3 regions of the Methylobacterium sp. ARG-1 genome follow, and region 2 is predicted to be linked to each of the others. Evidence: predicted binding sites of a transcription regulator. Region 2 holds the regulator's gene; each other region holds the start of a gene.
What was found. Region 2 encodes PhoB, which activates phosphate uptake and scavenging genes when phosphate is short. Its sites were predicted from a motif close to TGTCATNNANCTGTCAT; they were not measured.
Positions count from the first base shown of each region.

Region 1: the regulator PhoB is predicted to act here: its motif matches at 2,156-2,172, upstream of AKJ13_RS16975 (UDP-2,3-diacylglucosamine diphosphatase).
Region 3: the regulator PhoB is predicted to act here: its motif matches at 2,148-2,164, upstream of AKJ13_RS06915 (CorA family divalent cation transporter).

Region 1 covers NZ_LHCD01000017.1:23,212-29,189, reverse strand. Annotated here, with positions in the region: gene AKJ13_RS16985 (ribonuclease HII) at 1-195, opposite strand, end outside; gene AKJ13_RS16980 (glycosyltransferase family 1 protein) at 234-1,280, opposite strand; gene AKJ13_RS16975 (UDP-2,3-diacylglucosamine diphosphatase) at 1,292-2,107, opposite strand; gene AKJ13_RS16970 (aminotransferase class V-fold PLP-dependent enzyme) at 2,642-3,850, shown strand; gene AKJ13_RS16965 (D-2-hydroxyacid dehydrogenase) at 3,954-4,898, shown strand; gene AKJ13_RS16960 (NADP-dependent methylenetetrahydromethanopterin/methylenetetrahydrofolate dehydrogenase) at 5,078-5,941, shown strand; gene fchA (methenyltetrahydrofolate cyclohydrolase) at 5,952-5,978, shown strand, end outside.
Region 2 covers NZ_LHCD01000005.1:65,790-71,767, reverse strand. Annotated here, with positions in the region: gene AKJ13_RS07670 (hypothetical protein) at 1-248, shown strand, start outside; gene AKJ13_RS31310 (hypothetical protein) at 220-606, shown strand; gene AKJ13_RS07665 (protein-disulfide reductase DsbD domain-containing protein) at 891-3,041, shown strand; gene phoB (phosphate regulon transcriptional regulator PhoB) at 3,055-3,750, opposite strand; gene phoU (phosphate signaling complex protein PhoU) at 3,928-4,650, opposite strand; gene pstB (phosphate ABC transporter ATP-binding protein PstB) at 5,026-5,841, opposite strand; gene pstA (phosphate ABC transporter permease PstA) at 5,864-5,978, opposite strand, start outside.
Region 3 covers NZ_LHCD01000004.1:224,221-230,198, reverse strand. Annotated here, with positions in the region: gene groL (chaperonin GroEL) at 1-1,630, opposite strand, end outside; gene groES (co-chaperone GroES) at 1,703-1,993, opposite strand; gene AKJ13_RS06915 (CorA family divalent cation transporter) at 2,204-3,190, shown strand; gene AKJ13_RS06910 (PAS domain-containing methyl-accepting chemotaxis protein) at 3,387-4,847, shown strand; gene AKJ13_RS06905 (DUF3455 domain-containing protein) at 5,047-5,436, shown strand; gene pdeM (ligase-associated DNA damage response endonuclease PdeM) at 5,444-5,978, opposite strand, start outside.

The sequences.
Region 1 (5,978 bases), on a different contig from region 2:
CTTGCTGTCGTCCAGGGCGCCCAGCAGGGCCGGGGGGATCGCATTCGGGTCGAACCAGACCGCGGCCACGACCACCGGTCCGCACAGGGCGCCGCGCCCGACCTCATCGCAGCCGATCACCACCGGGTAATCCTTGGCGCGGGCCGGGTCGAAGGACGGGGTGAGGGTGGATCTGGTTCGCTTCACGGACGGCATGCGGCCGTCCTGCCATCCCGCGCGGCCGTCGTCACGGTTCAGGCGGCGTTCCGGGTGCCCCGCTCGCCGCCATGCGCCTCGATGATGTTGCCGAAGAACTGATCGGCGCTGACGTCCCAGCCGCGGCGCAGGGCTTCCTGTCGGCACTCGGCCCGGGACAGGCGAAGCGCTGCGAGCGCGGCCGCGCGCAGGTCGTGGTCGAGGATGCCGACCCGGGTCCCGCTCAGAACGTCGTTGGGTCCCGGCACCGGGAAGGCGGCGATCGGCAGGCCGCAGGCCATGGCTTCCAGAAGCACGATGCCGAACGTGTCGGTCAGGCTCGGGAACACGAAGGCGTCGCAGGCGGCGTAGACCGATGCCAACGCCGCGCCGGTCCGCGTGCCGAGGAAACGCGCTTCCGGAGCCAGGGCCTGCAGCCGCGCCCGGTCCGGCCCGTCGCCGACCACGACCTTGGTGCCGGGCAGGTCGAGGCTGAGGAAGGCCGCCAGGTTCTTCTCGACGGCGAGGCGGCCGACATAGAGGAACAGCGGCCGTGGCAGCTGGGCCAGTTCCGCGGGCGGCGGCTCGCCGGGGGCGGCCGGGCGGAATCGCTCGGTGTCGACCCCGCGGGTCCAGCGCATCAGGCGGGTGAAACCCCTGGCCTCCAGCTCCGCCTGGAGGGTCGGGGTGCTGACCATCGTGCCCCGGGCCGCGCCGTGGAAGCGGCGCAGATAGGCGTAGGACCACGCCTCCGGCACCGGCAGCCGGGCGGCGAGGTATTCCGGAAACCGCGTGTGATAGCTCGTGGTGAAGGGCAGACCGTGGGCCAGGCAGTGGCGCCGGGCCGCGAAGCCGATCGGACCCTCGGTGGCGATATGGACATGGCTCGGCCGCTCCTTGGCCCAGCGCGCCGCCACCCGGTCCCGTCCGGCCAGGGCCAGGCGGATCTCCGGGTAGCCCGGCAGGGGCAGCGAGCGGAAATCGGCCACCGAGAGCAGGGCCGTCTCGAAGCCGTGCTCGGGCGCCCGGCGGACCATCTGCTCCAGGGAGCGCACCACGCCGTTGACCTGCGGATGCCAGGCATCGCTGGCGATGAGGAGCTTCACCGAGCGATCCCTCACGCCACCGCGCGCCGGCCCGTCACCGCCCGCGGCGCGGCCTCGGCCTCGCGCGCGCGCAGGATGCTCGGATAGTGCAGCACCTCGATGCGGCCGTCGTAATGCTCGATCAGCCCGGTGCAGGATTCCACCCAGTCGCCGGTATTGAGGTAGCGCAAATCGCCGATCGCCCGGTCGGCGGCGTGGTGGATATGCCCGCAGATCACGCCGTTCGCGCCCTGGCGGCGCGCCTCCTCGGCCAGGATCGTCTCGAACCGGCCGATGAAGCTGACGGCGTTCTTCACCCGCAGCTTCGCCCAGGCCGAGAGCGACCAGTAGGACAGGCCGACCCGCCGCCGGATCCGGTTGATCACGGTGTTAAGCGTCAGGGCCAGCGTGTAGGCGCCGTCGCCGAGATGGGCGAGCCAGGGCGAGTGCCGCACCACCATGTCGAACTGGTCGCCGTGGATCACCAGGTAGCGCTGCCCGTCGGCCGCCTCGTGGATCGCGGTCTCGGCGATCTCGATGCCGCCGAAATTCGTGCCGACGTAATCGCGCAGGAATTCGTCGTGGTTGCCCGGCAGGTAGACGATCCGGGCGCCCTTGCGCACCTTTCGCAGGAGCTTCTGGACGACGTCGTTGTGTTCCTGCGGCCAGTACCAACCGGAGCGCAGCTGCCAGCCGTCCACGATGTCGCCGACCAGGTAGACCGTGTCGGCGTCGTAATCGCGCAGGAACGACAGGAGCAGCCCGGCCTGGCAGCCGCGCGTTCCGAGATGCAGGTCCGACAGGAACAGCGTGCGAACCCGGACCGGCATCTCCTCATCCTCGGCCACGTCACCCTCCCGGCGGTCGAACGGTGCCGGGATCCAGAGCGCGATCTCGTCTCAGTTTGATGACGCGGGGGTGGATCGCTGTGGGTGTTGTGGTGCGCTGCAGCGGAAGTTCTCAAGCCCGAATAGCTGGCGTTGCGGCGCACAAAAAATTTTTTTACCGCGATCCCGAAGTTTTTCCGGTTTTGCTTCCGAGCTTCGCCGCCTCATAATACCAGATAACCGGTGGCTCGGCGTGAGCCGGGCCGGACGCGTACTGGAAGGCGGCCAGGGTGCCTTGAGACGAGGCGCCGTAGAACGGGACGGCATTTCGGAGGCGACCGGCGCGCGGGGGCGCGCCGCGACGCGAGCGGCACGAGGCCGCCTGCCGCTCCGCTGAGCCCCCCGATCCACGGATGACGCGGATGACGTTCGGGACGCTGCGGCCTGCCGCGGCTACCGGCGCCGCTCGCAGGATGCCCGACACGGCCTTCGAGGACGTTCGAACGAACCGGCGCGGGTCCGCCCGCGCACAACAGAGTTTTTGGAGGAAACACCATGGCCGCAACCCGGCGCCCCGGTCGCAACCATCTCTTCATCCCCGGCCCCACGAATATCCCGGATCGCGTCCTGCGCGCGATGCACGTGCCGTCCGAGGATCACCGCTCGCCGGGCTTCCCCGAGCTGGTGAAGCCGCTGCTGCAGGATGCCAAGATCGTGTTCGGCTCGACCGCCGGGACCGTCATCCTGTTCCCGTCCTCGGGCACCGGCATCTGGGAATCGGCCCTGTCCAACACCCTGTGCCGCGGCGACAAGGTGCTGACGTCCCGCTACGGCCAGTTCAGCCACCTGTGGGTCGATATGGCCCAGCGCCTCGGCCTCGACGTGATCGTCCAGGAGGAGGAATGGGGCGCCGGCGCCGATCCGCAGAAGATCGAGGAGGCGCTCCGGGCCGACAAGGACCACGCCATCAAGGCCGTGATGGTCGTCCATAACGAGACCGCCACCGGCGTCACCAGCGACATCGCCGCTGTGCGCAAGGCGCTCGACGCCGCCGGTCACCCGGCGCTGCTGTTCGTGGACGGCATCTCGTCGATCGGCTCGCTGCCGTTCTACATGGACGAGTGGAAGGTCGATTGCGCCATCGCGGGCTCGCAGAAGGGCTTCATGCTGCCGGCCGGCCTCGGCCTGATCTGCATCAGCCCCAAGGCGCTGAAGATCGCCGAGGGCGGCACCGGCCGCAACGACCGGCTCGGCCACGCCTACTTCGCCTGGAAGGACCAGCTCGCGGCCAACGCCACCGGCTACTTCCCCTACACCCCGGTCCTGCCGCTGCTCTACGGCCTGCGCGAGGCCCTGGCGATCGTGAAGGAAGAAGGGCTGGAAAACATCTACCACCGCCATCACGTCCTCGCAGAGGCAACCCGTCAGGCGGTGGCGGCCTGGGGCCTCAAGCCCTGCGCCAAGGAGCCGAAGTGGAACTCCGACACGGTCACGGCGATCGTGGTGCCGGAGGGTGCCGACGCCGCCAAGGTGATCACCCACGCCTACGAGCGCTACAACCTGTCGCTGGGTGCCGGCCTGTCGAAAGTCGCCGGCAAGGTGTTCCGCATCGGCCATCTCGGCGACCTGAACGAGCTGTCGCTGCTGGGCGCCATCGCGGGCGCCGAGATGGCCATGCTCGATTGCGGCATCAAGGTCACGCCGGGCTCGGGCGTCGCCGCCGCCTCCAGCTACCTGCGCGAGAATCCGCTGCATAAGGCGTAATTGACGCCCATCGTCGAAGCGGGGTCGGCTTGCCGGCTCCGCTTCGACGCGCAAGTAAGAATAAGAATCCCGAGGAAACCGCCCGTCGCCCGAGAGGGGATCCATGACGAAGAAAATCGTGTTCCTGGACCGCGAGTCCCTCGACGCGACGGTCCGGCCGTTCAGCTTCCCGCACGACTATGTCGAGCACGACTCGACCTGGACGCCGGAGGACACGGTGGCTCGGCTCCAGGGAGCTGAGATCGCGCTGATCAACAAGGTCCCGATGCGGGCCGAGACCCTGAAGCAGCTCCCCGACCTGAAGCTGATCGCGGTGGCCGCCACCGGCACCGACGTGGTCGACAAGGCCCAGGCCAAGGCCCAGGGCATCACCGTCGTCAACATCCGCAACTACGCGTTCAATACCGTGCCCGAGCACGTGGTCGGGCTGATGTTCGCCCTGCGCCGGGCGATCGTGCCCTACGCCAATTCGGTGAAGCGGGGCGACTGGGCGAAGTCCAAGCAGTTCTGCTACTTCGACTACCCGATCTACGACATCGCCGGCTCGACGCTCGGCATCGTCGGCTACGGGGCGCTCGGCAAGTCGATTGGCAAGCGTGCCGAGGCGCTGGGCATGAAGGTCCTGGCCTACGACGTGTTCCCGCAGGACGGGCTGGTCGATTTCGAGACGATCCTGACGCAGTCCGACGTGATCACGCTGCACGTGCCGCTCACCCCCGACACCAAGGGGATGATCGGCGCCGCCGAGCTCAAGCGGATGAAGAAGAACGCCATCCTGATCAACACCGCGCGGGGCGGGCTGGTGGACGAGGCCGCGCTGCTGGCCGCGCTCAAGGACGGCACCATCGCGGGCGCGGGCTTCGACGTGGTCGCGCAGGAGCCGCCGAAAGACGGCAACATCCTGTGCGAGGCCGACCTGCCGAATCTGATCGTGACCCCGCACGTCGCCTGGGCCAGCAAGGAGGCGATGCAGATCCTCGCCGACCAGCTCGTCGACAACGTCGAGGCGTTCGTCGCCGGCAAGCCGCAGAACGTGGTCGAGAGCTGAGGCGACGCGTCTCGCGCCGTCATACCGGGGCGCCGCGGGCGGGCCCGGAACCCAGTGCCGCCGACGGTGTCGGCCGAGAACCACCTGAGCGTCTGGATTCCGGGCTCCGCTTCGCGGACTCGGAATGACGGGGTGGAGTGTTCACGACGATCATGCCCATCCTGGGCCGAGGTTAAGACATGACGAAGAAGCTGCTGTTCCTGTTCGACACCGATGCCGTGCCGAACGTGTTCGACACGGTCGTCGGCTACGACGGCGGTGCCGATCACATCACCGGCTACGGCGGCGTGACGCCCGACAATGTGGGCGCGCTCGTGGACGGCACGATCTACACCCGCGGCGGTTCCGAGAAGAAGTCGACGGCGATCTTCGTCGGCGGCGGCAGCATGGCGGCCGGCGAGGAGCTGTTCACCGCCGTCAAGAAGCGCTTCTTCGGCCCGTTCCGGGTCTCGGTCATGCTCGATTCCAACGGCTCCAACACCACGGCTGCCGCAGGCGTCGCGCTGGTGGCCAAGGCCGCCGGCTCGCTCCAGGGCAAGAAGGCCGTCGTGCTGGCGGGCACCGGCCCGGTCGGCATGCGCTCGGCCGCGCTGCTCGCCGGCGAGGGCGCCGAGGTCACCATCGCGGGCCGCGCCCTCGACAAGACCCAGGCCGCCGCCGAGCAGATCAACACGCGCTTCAAGGTCAACGTGAAGGCCGCCGCGACCCCCGACGAGGCCTCCCGCGTCGCCCTGGTGAAGGGCACCAACCTCGTGTTCACGGCCGGCGCCATCGGTGTCGAACTGCTGCCCGAATCCGCCTGGGCGCAGGAATCGTCCATCGAGTTCGTGGCCGACTACAACGCCCAGCCCCCGACGGGCATCGGCGGCATTGAGGTGATGGACAAGGGCAAGGACCGCAACGGCAAGCAGGCGTTCGGCGCGCTGGGCATCGGCGGCCTGAAGCTCAAGCTGCACCGCGCCTGTGTCGGCCAGCTCTTCGAGAGCACTGACAAGGTTCTCGACGCCGAGGAGATCTACGCTCTCGCCAAGACGATGGCCTGAGGAGGCGCCGGTGACCGACACGCATCGCCCCGAGACC
Region 2 (5,978 bases):
CCAACGCGTCCTTCGGCAGCCCCCTGGTGCAAGCGGTCCGCCTCGGCGACATGGAAGGGGCCGATGGCGATGATGTCCGGCGCGTGCAGCTGATCGTCTCAGACGACGCTATTCAGCAGCTCGACGGTGACAAACTGCTCGATGCCGGATTGGCTATCCGCAAAGTCCTGCAGAAGGCCGGCGAGACGCTGCGCGTGGTCGACGAGTATGCCGAGCAGCGTGAGCTCGACGAACGTGGCGCTCATTAATCCGGAGCATCTGTTCAGCCGGGCGGATGCGCTTCTTCTCCAAACCGGCCGCGGCTCATTGCGGCAGGCTGACCTACGCCGCACCTTCTCCAACGCTTATCATAGCCTGTTTCACGCGATCCTGACGGCCGCGGCCGATGAGGCCGTTGGAAGGACGCAGCGGAACGATCCATTCTGGACGCTGACCTATCGTTCCATATCTCACCAACGATTGAAGACTGTGTGCAACGATCTTCAGGCGGCGACACGCAAGCCGAAGATCAGGCGCTATGAGCCGCCCGGCGGATCTGGTGGTCATATCGTCACGATTGCCGGTGCCGTTTCAGAATTGCAGGACCGGCGGCACGCCGCCGACTAAGATCCGTCCCTCTCCTTCCTGCCAACCGATGACCGATGCGCAGGCGGCGCTTCAGACGGCCCGGTCGGAGGTCAACCGACTGGCTCACCTGGAAGCGGATCAGCGACGAGCCTTCCTCTACCTCCTCCTGTTCGAGCCCCGCTGAGCGACCCCAGCGGTGTCATGGTGTCGGCGTCACGGCGCCGGGCTGGGGACAGGATCGTGACACCCGCGTTATAAGGGCCGGCGCCGGTCCCGCGGACCCCCGTGTGAAACCACGACCGCCCCGCGCGCGAAGGGACAATATGATCCGCCGCCTCGCCTTCCTGGTCCTGATGCTCGCCGCGAGCCTGTCGGCCCCGTCGGCCCAGGGTTTCCGCACGCCGCCCGATCTCGTGCGGGCGAGCCTGGTCGCCGAGCCCGTCGCGGTGGCGGGCGCGCAGCCGTTCACCCTGGCGGTGCGGATGCAGGTGAAGCCGGGCTGGCACGTCTACTGGCGCAATCCGGGCGATTCTGGTCTGCCGCCCGAGGTGACCTGGACCTTGCCGGCGGGCTTCAACGCCGGTGCGATCCGGTGGCCGGCGCCGGAGCGCATCGCGATCGCGACGCTGATGAATTACGGCTACGAGGGCGAGGTCACCTTACTCGTGCCGGTCACGCCGCCGCCGAGCCTCGACCCGGCGGATCCGGTGCGGATCCAGGCCAAGCTGACCTACCTGGTCTGCGAGACCGAATGCGTTCCGGGCTCCGCCGACCTCGCCCTGACCCTGCCGGTGGGCGAGCCTCGGCCCGATGCCGATCAGGCCGCCCTGTTCGCGCGGGCCCGGACCGCCCTGCCCGCTCCGGCGCTCTGGCCGCTGCGCTTGTCCAGCCAGGGCGACACCCTGCAGCTCGATTTCGCCGCGGCGGGTCTCAAGCCGGAGACCATCAAGAGCGCGTCCTTCTTCCCCTATTCCGAGACCGCGATCGACAATGCCGCCGCGCAGGTGATGACCGTCGACGAGGCCGGCCTGCATCTCACCCTGGCCCGGAGCAGCCCCGCCGAGCCGGCGCCCGCCGCCCTGCCCGGCGTGCTGACCGTCGAGGAGGCGACCGGTGCCGGCACGCACCGGCTTGCCTTCGCGTATGGCGACGAGCCGGTGCTGCCGGCCCCGACGGCGGCGCCAGAGACCCCGGCCGCGCCGCCCGCAGCCCCCGCCTTCGACGTGCCGACGCTGGTGAGCGCGGTCGGGCTCGCTTTCCTCGGCGGCCTGATCCTCAACCTGATGCCCTGCGTCTTCCCGGTCCTGTCCATCAAGGTGCTGGGCCTCGTGCGGCACGCCGGCGAGAGCGCCGCCCGCGTCCGGCTGCACGGCCTTGCCTACACGGCGGGTGTGCTCGTGAGCTTCCTCGGCTTGGCCGGCCTGTTGCTCGCCCTCAAGGGCGGCGGGGCGGCGATCGGCTGGGGTTTCCAGCTGCAATCGCCGGCGGTGGTCGCCGGCCTCGCCTATCTGCTGCTTGCGATGGGCCTAAGCCTGTCGGGGGTGGTCCATCTCGGCGGGCGGCTCGCCGGACTCGGCGACGGCCTCGCCCGGCGCTCGGGGCTCAGCGGCTCGTTCTTCACCGGCGTGCTGGCGACCCTGGTGGCGACCCCCTGCACGGCGCCGTTCATGGGCTCGGCGGTGGGCTTCGCGCTGACCCAGAGCGCGGGCGTCGCCCTCGCGGTGTTCGCGAGCCTCGGGCTCGGCCTCGCCCTGCCGTTCCTGCTGCTCACCCTGTGGCCGCCGGCCCTGCGGGGGTTGCCGCGTCCGGGCGCCTGGATGGAGACACTGAAGCAGGTTCTGGCCTTCCCGGTCTACGCCACGGTGGCGTGGCTGGTCTGGGTCCTGGCGCAGCAGGTCGGGCCGCAGGGGCTGCTCGCCGGGCTGATCGGCCTCGTGCTGGTGGGCTTCGCCGCCTGGGCCTGGGAGCACGGGCGCGCGGCGACGCCGCGATTCGGGCGGATCGCCCAGGGGCTCGCGGTGCTCACGATCCTGGCGGTCGCAGGCCTGACGCTCAGCCTCGACCGCGAGCGGGCGGCCCCCGCCGCCCAGGCTGCCGCCGACGGTGTCCAGCCGTTCACCCAGGCTCGTCTGGATTCCCTGGTGAACGAGCGCCGCCCGGTCTTCGTGAACATGACCGCCGCCTGGTGCATCACCTGCGCTGTCAACGAGACGACCTCGCTCTCGACCCAGGCGGTGCGGGCAGCGATGGCGGATCGGGGCGTCACCTACCTGAAGGGCGACTGGACCAACCAGAACCCGGAGATCACGCGCCTGCTGGAGAAGCACGGGCGCAGCGGCGTGCCGCTGTATCTGCTCTACACCGGGACGGGGGAACCCCAGGTGCTGCCGCAGATCCTCACCGAGGGGACGGTGCTGGCGGCGCTGGAAACGGTGCCGGCCTCAGCGAACAAGAGCGCGGCGCTGGCCCGCTGACCGGACAGGCGGTCTAGGCTTCCAGCGAGAACGTCTCGTCGAAGGCGTAGCCCGACCCCCGCACCGTGCGGATCGGATCGGCCTGCCGGGGCGCGTTGAGCGCCTTGCGCAGGCGCCCGACATGCACGTCGACGGTGCGCTCGTCGATATAGACGTCGTGGCCCCAGACCCCGTCGAGGAGCTGCTCGCGGGAGAAGACCCGGCCGGGGGCCAGCATCAGGAATTCGAGCAGGCGGAACTCGGTAGGGCCGAGATGGAGCTCCTCGCCGGCGCGGCGGACCCGATGACCGGTGCGGTCGAGCTCGATATCGCCAGCCGCCAGCCGGTCGGCGACATGGGCGGGCTTGGCCCGGCGCAACAGGGCCCGCACTCGGGCCAGCAGTTCCGGAACCGAGAACGGCTTGACGATGTAGTCGTCTGCGCCCGTGCCGAGGCCGCGAACCCGGTCGCCCTCCTCGCCGCGGGCGGTGAGCATGATCACCGGCAGCCGCTCGGTCTCGCGCCGGGCCCGGATGCGGCGGCACAGCTCGATCCCCGAGAGGCCCGGCAGCATCCAGTCGAGCAGCACCAGATCCGGGGTGCGCTCGGCCAGGAGCAGTTCTGCGTCGTCGCCACGCGTCGCCGAATCGACCAGGAAGCCCTCGGCTTCCAGGTTGTAGCGCAGCAGGGTGGTCAGGGCCTCCTCGTCCTCGACGATCAGGACTTGCATGCTCACGTTCGTTAACCTGTTCCGTACTCGGTACCGGCCGGCGCGCCCGCGCCGGGGGACCCGGACGCGCCGATGGTGCGGCAGAGGCCGCCATCCCTCAAGCCGCAGGCCGCCACAATCGGGCGTTGCCCCACAGGGCAGCGTGCGGATCGGGCCGGCCGCACCGCGACCCGCCTGTTACGGGGCCGTGGCGGCGGGGCCGACCGTTGCGTAGTTCGACGCGTCGTTCTTCGGCCGCTCGCCCGCCAGGGTCTCACCGGTGGCGAGGTAGTGGATCGTCTCGGCGATGTTGGTGGTGTGGTCGCCGATGCGCTCGACATTCTTGGCGCAGAACAGCAGGTGCGTGCAGAACGAGATGTTGCGCGGATCTTCCATCATGTAGGTCAGGAGTTCGCGAAACAGCGAATTGTACAGCGCATCGATCTCGCCGTCGCGCTCCCAGACGTCGTAGGCGGCCTTCACGTCGCGGCTCGCGTAGGCGTCGAGGATGTCCTTGAGCTGCGCCTCGGCGAGGTCGCTCATGTGCCGCACGCCGAGCACGATCTTCTGCGCCGGCGCCTGATCGGAAATCGCCACGACGCGCTTGGCGACGTTCTTGGCAAGGTCGCCGATCCGCTCCAGGTCGCCCGAGACGCGGATCGCCGAGATGGTCTCGCGCAGGTCGATCGCCAGGGGCTGCCGCCGGGCAATGAGCAGCACGGCCCGCTCCTCGATGTCGCGCTGGAGCGCGTCGAGACGCTTGTCGGCGACGATCACCGCCTGGGCGAGCGTATCGTCCCGGCGGACCAGGGCGTCGGTCGCCTCGGCGGCCATCTTCTCGGCCACGCCGCCCATCTCGGAGATGGAGCGACGCAGGTCATCGAGGTCGGTGTCGTAGGAGCTGACGATATGGCCGGGCATGGTGGATCCTTCGATGGCGTCCCGCAAACCTTGATCCGCGAGGTCTGGCGGAAACCCGCCGCTGCGGTCACGGGCGCCGGGGCGCGTGCCCCGGTGCCCAGTCCCTTGCATTGTCTAGAACAGGCTGCGGAGCGGTGAGGACCGGCATCCCGAGCCGAGCTCGGGACCAGAGCAACCGGACCGTGCCGATGCTCCCCGACCGAACAGCCTGTTCCGGAGTCGCGCCGGCGCTTGTTGCGCTTGGGCGCGGCCCCTAGTCTTTAGAGCGGTGCTCTTTTTTCGCCGAAGCCGTATTCGACTTTACGGAAAGCGGTGAATATCCCGTTTGGCGTCGTCGCATCCCGGAGGTGACCGTCCGCCCTCCGGGGTTTTGGTTCAGCCGAACCGGCCGGTGATGTAATCCTGCGTGCGCTGCTCGACCGGGTTCATGAACATGCGGTTCGTGGGTCCAAATTCGATCAGCTCGCCGAGATACATGAAAGCGGTGAACTGCGAGATGCGCGCCGCCTGCTGCATGTTGTGGGTGACGATCACGATGGTGAACTCGTCGCGCAACTGCTCGATCAGCTCCTCGATCCGGCCGGTGGAGATCGGGTCGAGGGCCGAGGTGGGCTCGTCGAACAGGATCACCTCCGGGCTCTGGGCCACGGTGCGGGCGATGCACAGGCGCTGCTGCTGCCCGCCCGACAGGCCGGTGCCGGCCTGGCGCAGCTTGTCCTTCACCTCGTCCCAGAGGGCGGCCTTGCGCAAAGCCTGCTCCACCCGCCCGTCGAGTTCGGATTTCGGCAGCTTCTCGTAGAGGCGCAGGCCGAAGGCGACGTTGTCGTAGATCGACATCGGGAAGGGCGTCGGCTTCTGGAACACCATGCCGATGCGCGAGCGCAGCTCGTTCAGATCGATCGAGGGATCGAGCACGTTCTGGCCCTCGAGCAGGATCTGCCCCTCCGCCCGCTGCTCCGGGTAGAGGCTGTAGATCCTGTTGAAGCAGCGCAGCAGGGTGGACTTGCCGCAGCCGGACGGGCCGATCAGCGCCGTGACCTGACGGTCATGGAAGTTGATGTCGACATTCTTCAGCCCGTGGAAGCTGCCGTAGTAGAAGTTCAGGCCCTTCACGGCGATGCGAACCGCCCCACCCTCGTTGGCGTGGTTGCGGGTGAGATCGACCGTGGGGATCGCGGAGGCGGCGTTCATCGTCGTGTCCTCGAGAAGGGTCTTAGCGCGACATCTGCGGCTTGATGACGAGACGGGCGATGATCGACAGCACCAGGATCGTCGCGGTGATCAGAAGCGCCCCGGCCCAGGCGAGGCTCTGCCAGTTCGGGTAAGGC
Region 3 (5,978 bases), on a different contig from region 2:
CGCCCATGCCGCCGCCGCCCGGCATCGCGGGGGCGCCGCTGTCCTTCTTCGGCGCGTCGGCGACCATCGCCTCGGTGGTCACCAGCAGGCCGGCCACGGAAGCGGCGTCCTGCAGAGCGGTGCGCACCACCTTGGCCGGGTCGACGATGCCGGCCTGGATCATGTCGACATACTCCTCGGTCTGGGCGTTGAAGCCGTAGGTCTCCGAGGAGGTGTTGTCGGTGATCTTGCCGACCACGATCGAGCCCTCGACGCCCGCGTTCTGGGCGATCTGGCGGATCGGGGCCTCAAGGGCCTTAAGGACGATCTTGATGCCGGCCTGGACATCCGGGATGTCGGACTTCAGCTCGGCAACCGCCTTCTTCGCGCGCAGCAGCGCGGTGCCGCCGCCCGGGACGATGCCTTCCTCGACCGCCGCGCGGGTGGCGTTGAGGGCGTCGTCGACGCGGTCCTTCTTCTCCTTGACCTCGACCTCGGTCGCGCCGCCGACGCGGATCACCGCGACGCCGCCCGCGAGCTTGGCCAGACGCTCCTGAAGCTTCTCACGGTCGTAGTCCGAGGTGGTCTCCTCGATCTGCGCCTTGATCTGCGCGATGCGGCCCTCGATGTCGGACTTCTCGCCGACGCCGTCGATGATCGTGGTGTTCTCCTTCTCGATGCGCACGCGCTTGGCGCGGCCGAGCATGGGGAGCGTCACGTTCTCGAGCTTGATGCCCAGATCCTCGGCGATCATCTGGCCCTTGGTCAGGATCGCGATATCCTCGAGCATCGCCTTGCGGCGGTCACCGAAGCCCGGCGCCTTCACGGCCGCGACCTTCAGGCCGCCGCGCAGCTTGTTGACCACGAGGGTCGCCAGGGCCTCGCCCTCGATGTCCTCGGCGATGATCAGCAGCGGCTTGCCGGTCTGGACCACGGCCTCGAGCACCGGCAGCATCGCCTGGAGCGACGACAGCTTCTTCTCGTGGATGAGGATGTAGGGATCCTCGAGCTCGGCGACCATCTTCTCCGCGTTCGTGATGAAGTACGGGGAGAGGTAGCCGCGGTCGAACTGCATGCCCTCGACGACGTCGAGCTCGGTCTCGGCGGTCTTGGCCTCCTCGACGGTGATGACGCCCTCGTTGCCGACCTTCTGCATGGCGTGGGCGATCATCTCGCCGATCTCCTTGTCGCCATTGGCGGAGATCGTGCCGACCTGGGCGACCTCGTCGGAGGTCGAGACCTTCTTGGCGCGGGCGATGATGTCCTTCACCGCAGCGGCGGTGGCGAGGTCGATGCCGCGCTTCAGGTCCATCGGGTTGATGCCGGCGGCGACGTACTTGGCGCCCTCGCGGACGATGGCCTGGGCCAGCACGGTCGCGGTGGTGGTGCCGTCACCCGCGATGTCGTTGGTCTTCGAGGCCACTTCGCGCACCATCTGGGCGCCCATGTTCTCGAACTTGTCGGCGAGCTCGATCTCCTTGGCGACGGTCACGCCGTCCTTGGTGATGCGCGGGGCGCCGAAGCTCTTCTCGATCACGACGTTGCGGCCCTTCGGGCCCAGCGTCACCTTCACCGCGTCGGCGAGGATGTCGACGCCGCGCAGCATCTTATCGCGCGCGTCGGCGGAGAAACGAACGTCTTTCGCTGCCATGGTTTGCCTCTTGTATTTGGGTTGAACCCCAAGGCCTCAGACGGCCTCAAAGGGCGGGGAAAGGCGATCCGATCAGAGAGCGACGACGCCCATGATGTCGGATTCCTTCATGATCAGGAGATCCTGACCGTCGATCTTGACCTCGGTGCCGGACCACTTGCCGAACAGGACGCGGTCGCCGGCCTTGACGTCGAGCGCGTTGACGCGGCCCTGCTCGTCGCGAGCACCGGGGCCGACGGCGACGATCTCGCCTTCCTGCGGCTTCTCCTTGGCGGTGTCCGGAATGATGATGCCGCCCTTGGTCTTCTCCTCGCTCTCGATGCGACGGACGACCACGCGGTCGTGCAGCGGACGGAACTTCATGAGCTGCCCTCTTGCTTCAGGTCTGCAGTTGGCGTTGATGCGGCCTGCGGGACCGCTTCCAAACCCGACTGTTAGCACTCTGTCTTGGCGAGTGCCAATGACGGCGGCGAGATAGCCCTCGCCTGGTTCCGAGTCAAGGCTGTCGCACCTGCGCGCGACGGCGCGATGACGCGACATCAGCCTTCCTTTTCCCACGGACAACGCGCTCTCATGCTGAGCCTGCACGGACCCGACGGCGCGGTTGCGCCGGAACTCGGCGGCCCGATTCCCGGCAACGCCGTCTGGCTCGACCTGAACGATCCGAGCTCCGAGGAAGCCGCCGCCGTCGAGGCGGCGACCGGTCTGCGCGTGCCGTCGCGGGCGGCGCTGTCCGAGGTCGAATCCTCCAGCCGGCTGCGGCGGGTGAAAGGCGGCCTGTCGCTCTCGACGCCGATGATCACCTTCGAGCGCAGCGAGTCGCAGCTGAAGCCGCTCGGCTTCCTCCTATCGAAGGATCACCTCGTCACCATCCGGTTCCACGAGCTGCGCGCGGTGGACTCGGCCCAGAAACGGATCGTCGACGGCGACGGCAGCGTATCCCCGAGCGAGATCTTCCTGGTCATCCTGGAGGAGCTGGTCGACAGCCTGGCAGACGCCCTTGAGGACATGGCCTCGGAACTCGACCAGCTCTCGACGCGCATCTTCGATTTCGACCTGCGTGGCGCGAATCGCCGCCGGATGGAGAGCCCTCCGCCGCGCCGGCGCGACCTGGCGCTGCGGCGGATCCTGCGCGGGATCAGCAACCGCGGAAAGGTCCTGGGGAAGATCCGCGCCAGCTTGCTCGGCCTCGAGCGAATCGTGCCGTTCGTGTCGGCTGCCTGCGATGGGCTCGGGCTGCCGGAGGATGGGCGCTTCGAAACGATTCGGCGGGATATCGAATCCCTCGACGAGTTCGAGACACGGCTCGCCGAGAACGTTCAGTTCCTCCTCGACGCGACGCTCGGGCTCATCAACATCGAGCAGAACAACGTCTTCCGCGTCCTCACCGTCGTTTCGGTTGTGGGCGTACCGCCGACCCTGATCGCCTCGATGTACGGCATGAACTTCAAACACATGCCCGAACTGGACTGGGCCTACGGCTACCCTTACGCGCTCGGCCTGATCCTGTTCAGCGCCCTGGCACCGATCGTGTACTTCCGGATACGCGGATGGTTCTGATATTCGCACCTAAGTTTAGAATGTTTGCCGGAACATCCCTGAAAATCCCGGAATACTGTAAGCACAGGTTTTCAAAAATTCACAAATCTGTCTTGCGCGCCGCAATCTAAACCGGTACCGTTTCTGAATTCGGCAAGTTAGGTCAAAATTAACGTACTATGCGCTAGGTTTCCGCTCGAGAAGCGCGAGCAGTGATATGTTCAAAAAATCGGTTTACAGCGAGTCGCAGGCCAAGCTCGACGCCTTGAATCGGTCGCTGGCCATCATCGAATTCTCGATGGACGGCCAGGTTCTCGATGCCAACGAGAACTTCCTCAGATTGATGAAGTACACCCTGGCGGATGTCCGCGACAAGCACCATCGCATCTTCGTCGACCCGGCCTTTGCCAGGAGCGCGGAATACACGGATTTCTGGGCGAAGTTGAAGGACGGGCAATACGTCACCGGCGAGTTTCTGCGCCTCGACAAGGACGGGTCGGAGGTTTGGCTGGAAGCGACCTACAATCCGGTGCTCGATGCCCGCGGCAAACCGGTGAAGGTGGTCAAGTTCGCCGCCGACATCTCGGCCAAGAAGAATGATATCGACCGCCTGATGTCGATGATCGACAACATGCCGGTTGCGGTCATGACCGCCGATCCGCAAAACGATTTCAAAATAAATTACCTGAACACCACCTCGCGCAAGACGCTGGCCCCCTTGGAGAAATACTTGCCGATCAAGGTCGACGAGATGGTCAACAACTCGTTCGACGTGTTCCACAAGAACCCGCACCACCAGCGCAACATGCTGGCGGATGCGAGCCGGCTGCCGCACCGGACCAAGATCAAGGTCGGCCCGGAGACGCTCGACCTGCAGGTCACCGCCGTCAACGATCGGAAGGGCCGGTATATCGGCCCGATGCTGACCTGGGCAGTCGTGTCCGCGCAGGTGAACATGGCCACCGACGTGAGCCGCGTCGTCGACGCCGTCGGGTCGGCGGTCCGCGACATGCAGCACTCGGCCGAGGGGCTGACGCAGTCGGCGGATTCTGCCCGTCAGAAGGCCTCGTCGGTCGCGTCGAATTCCGAGCAGATGAATGGCGCAATCCAAGAGATCTCCGGCCAGGTCGGTCGGGTCTCGGAGCGCGCTCGGCAGATCGCCATCCAGGCCGAGACCACGGACGCGACGATGCGGCAACTGGCCGAGAACGCCCGCGAGGTCGACGCGGTCGTCAGCATGATCAAGTCGATCGCCGGCCAGACCAACCTGCTGGCGCTGAACGCTACGATCGAGGCGGCCCGTGCCGGTGCCGCCGGGCGGGGCTTCGCCGTGGTCGCCAGCGAGGTCAAGGCTCTGGCCGAACAGACCGCCAAGGCCACGGGGGAGATCACCCAGCAGGTGGCGGCGATCCAGAACGCCACCGGCGAGGCGGTCGGGGCGATCGAGATGATCACCGCCGCCGTGGCCGAACTCTCGACGCTGACCCTGGCGATGGCCAGCGCCGTCGAGGAGCAGGCGGTCTCGACCCACGAGATGTCCGGCAATATCGGCGGGGTCTCGCAGGCCGCCAATGCCACCGGTCAACTGGCTGAGGCCGTCCTGGGCGTCGCCGAGAGCCTGGCCGTCCACTCCTCGGATCTCGCGGAGAGCATCGATCGGTTCATGAAATCCGCCTGAGCCAGCGGACGGGGACAGGCCGCGGCATGAAACCCGCACGCGGCTTCCCCCGTTCCGTGGTTCGACCCGTCCGGACGGAGCTGAACCGATCGCCTACGCCCTGACTAGAACCCTGCGGCCTGCCCTCATCGCCCTCGCGTGCTGCGCGCCGGCTTTCGCCCTCGCTGAACCGGCGCCTCTCGCGCCGCCGGCCGGAAGCGTGTCGATTGCCAGCTTCGCCGCGCGGGGAGCGCAGATCTATACGTGCATCTCCGGGGCGGGGGGCCCGGTCTGGAGCGCCGCCAAGCCCGATGCGGACCTCGTCCAGCCGGATGGGCGCGTGGTCGGGCGCCATTTCGAGGGTCCGACCTGGGAGATCCAGGATGGGTCCCGGGTGGTCGGGTCGGTGATCGACCAGGCCCCGGCGCCACAACCGCACGCCGTCGCCTGGCTCATGCTCTCCGCCCGCGCCGCCGGATCGGGAATGCTCGCGGGGACACGCTACGTGCTGCGCAGCGACACGGATGGCGGGGAGAAGCCGGCGGGCGGCTGCACGCCGGGACAGACGGTGCGCGTGCCCTACACCGCGACCTACACGTTCTATCGCTGAGCGTGCGTCAGTCCCGGGCGAGTTGCGCCCGGCCGATGGCGAAGACCCGTCCGTCCCCGAGCAGATGCGCCGTGAACCCGTTCGGGAAAAGGCCTTCGATCGCCCGGTCGCGGACATTCAGCCCGCCGGCATAGGCACCGAAGGCCGGCATCACGAGGCGGGTGCCGTCGGTGACGAAGCAGCGCCGGCGGACCGCCCGGCCACGCATCGCGACCTTGCCGCAGGGATGGAGATGGCCCGCGATCTCGCCGATCACGGGTTCCGCGCTCGGCTCATGGCGCAGGACAAGGCCGCCGAGGGTCAGCGCGTCGGCATAGCGGCCGCCGACGCCCTCGCTGACAGCGGCATCGTGGTTGCCGGCGATCCAGACCCAGTCCCGTCCCTCCTGCAGAGCCGCCACCATGGCCCGGTCGCCGGGCTCCATCCGCTCCGGCCCGCGGTCGTCGTGGAACGAATCGCCCAGGGCGACCACGCGAGCCGGATCGTGGCGGGTCACAGCCTCGTGCAGACAGGCCAGGGTCTCGCGGGTATCGTAGGGCGGC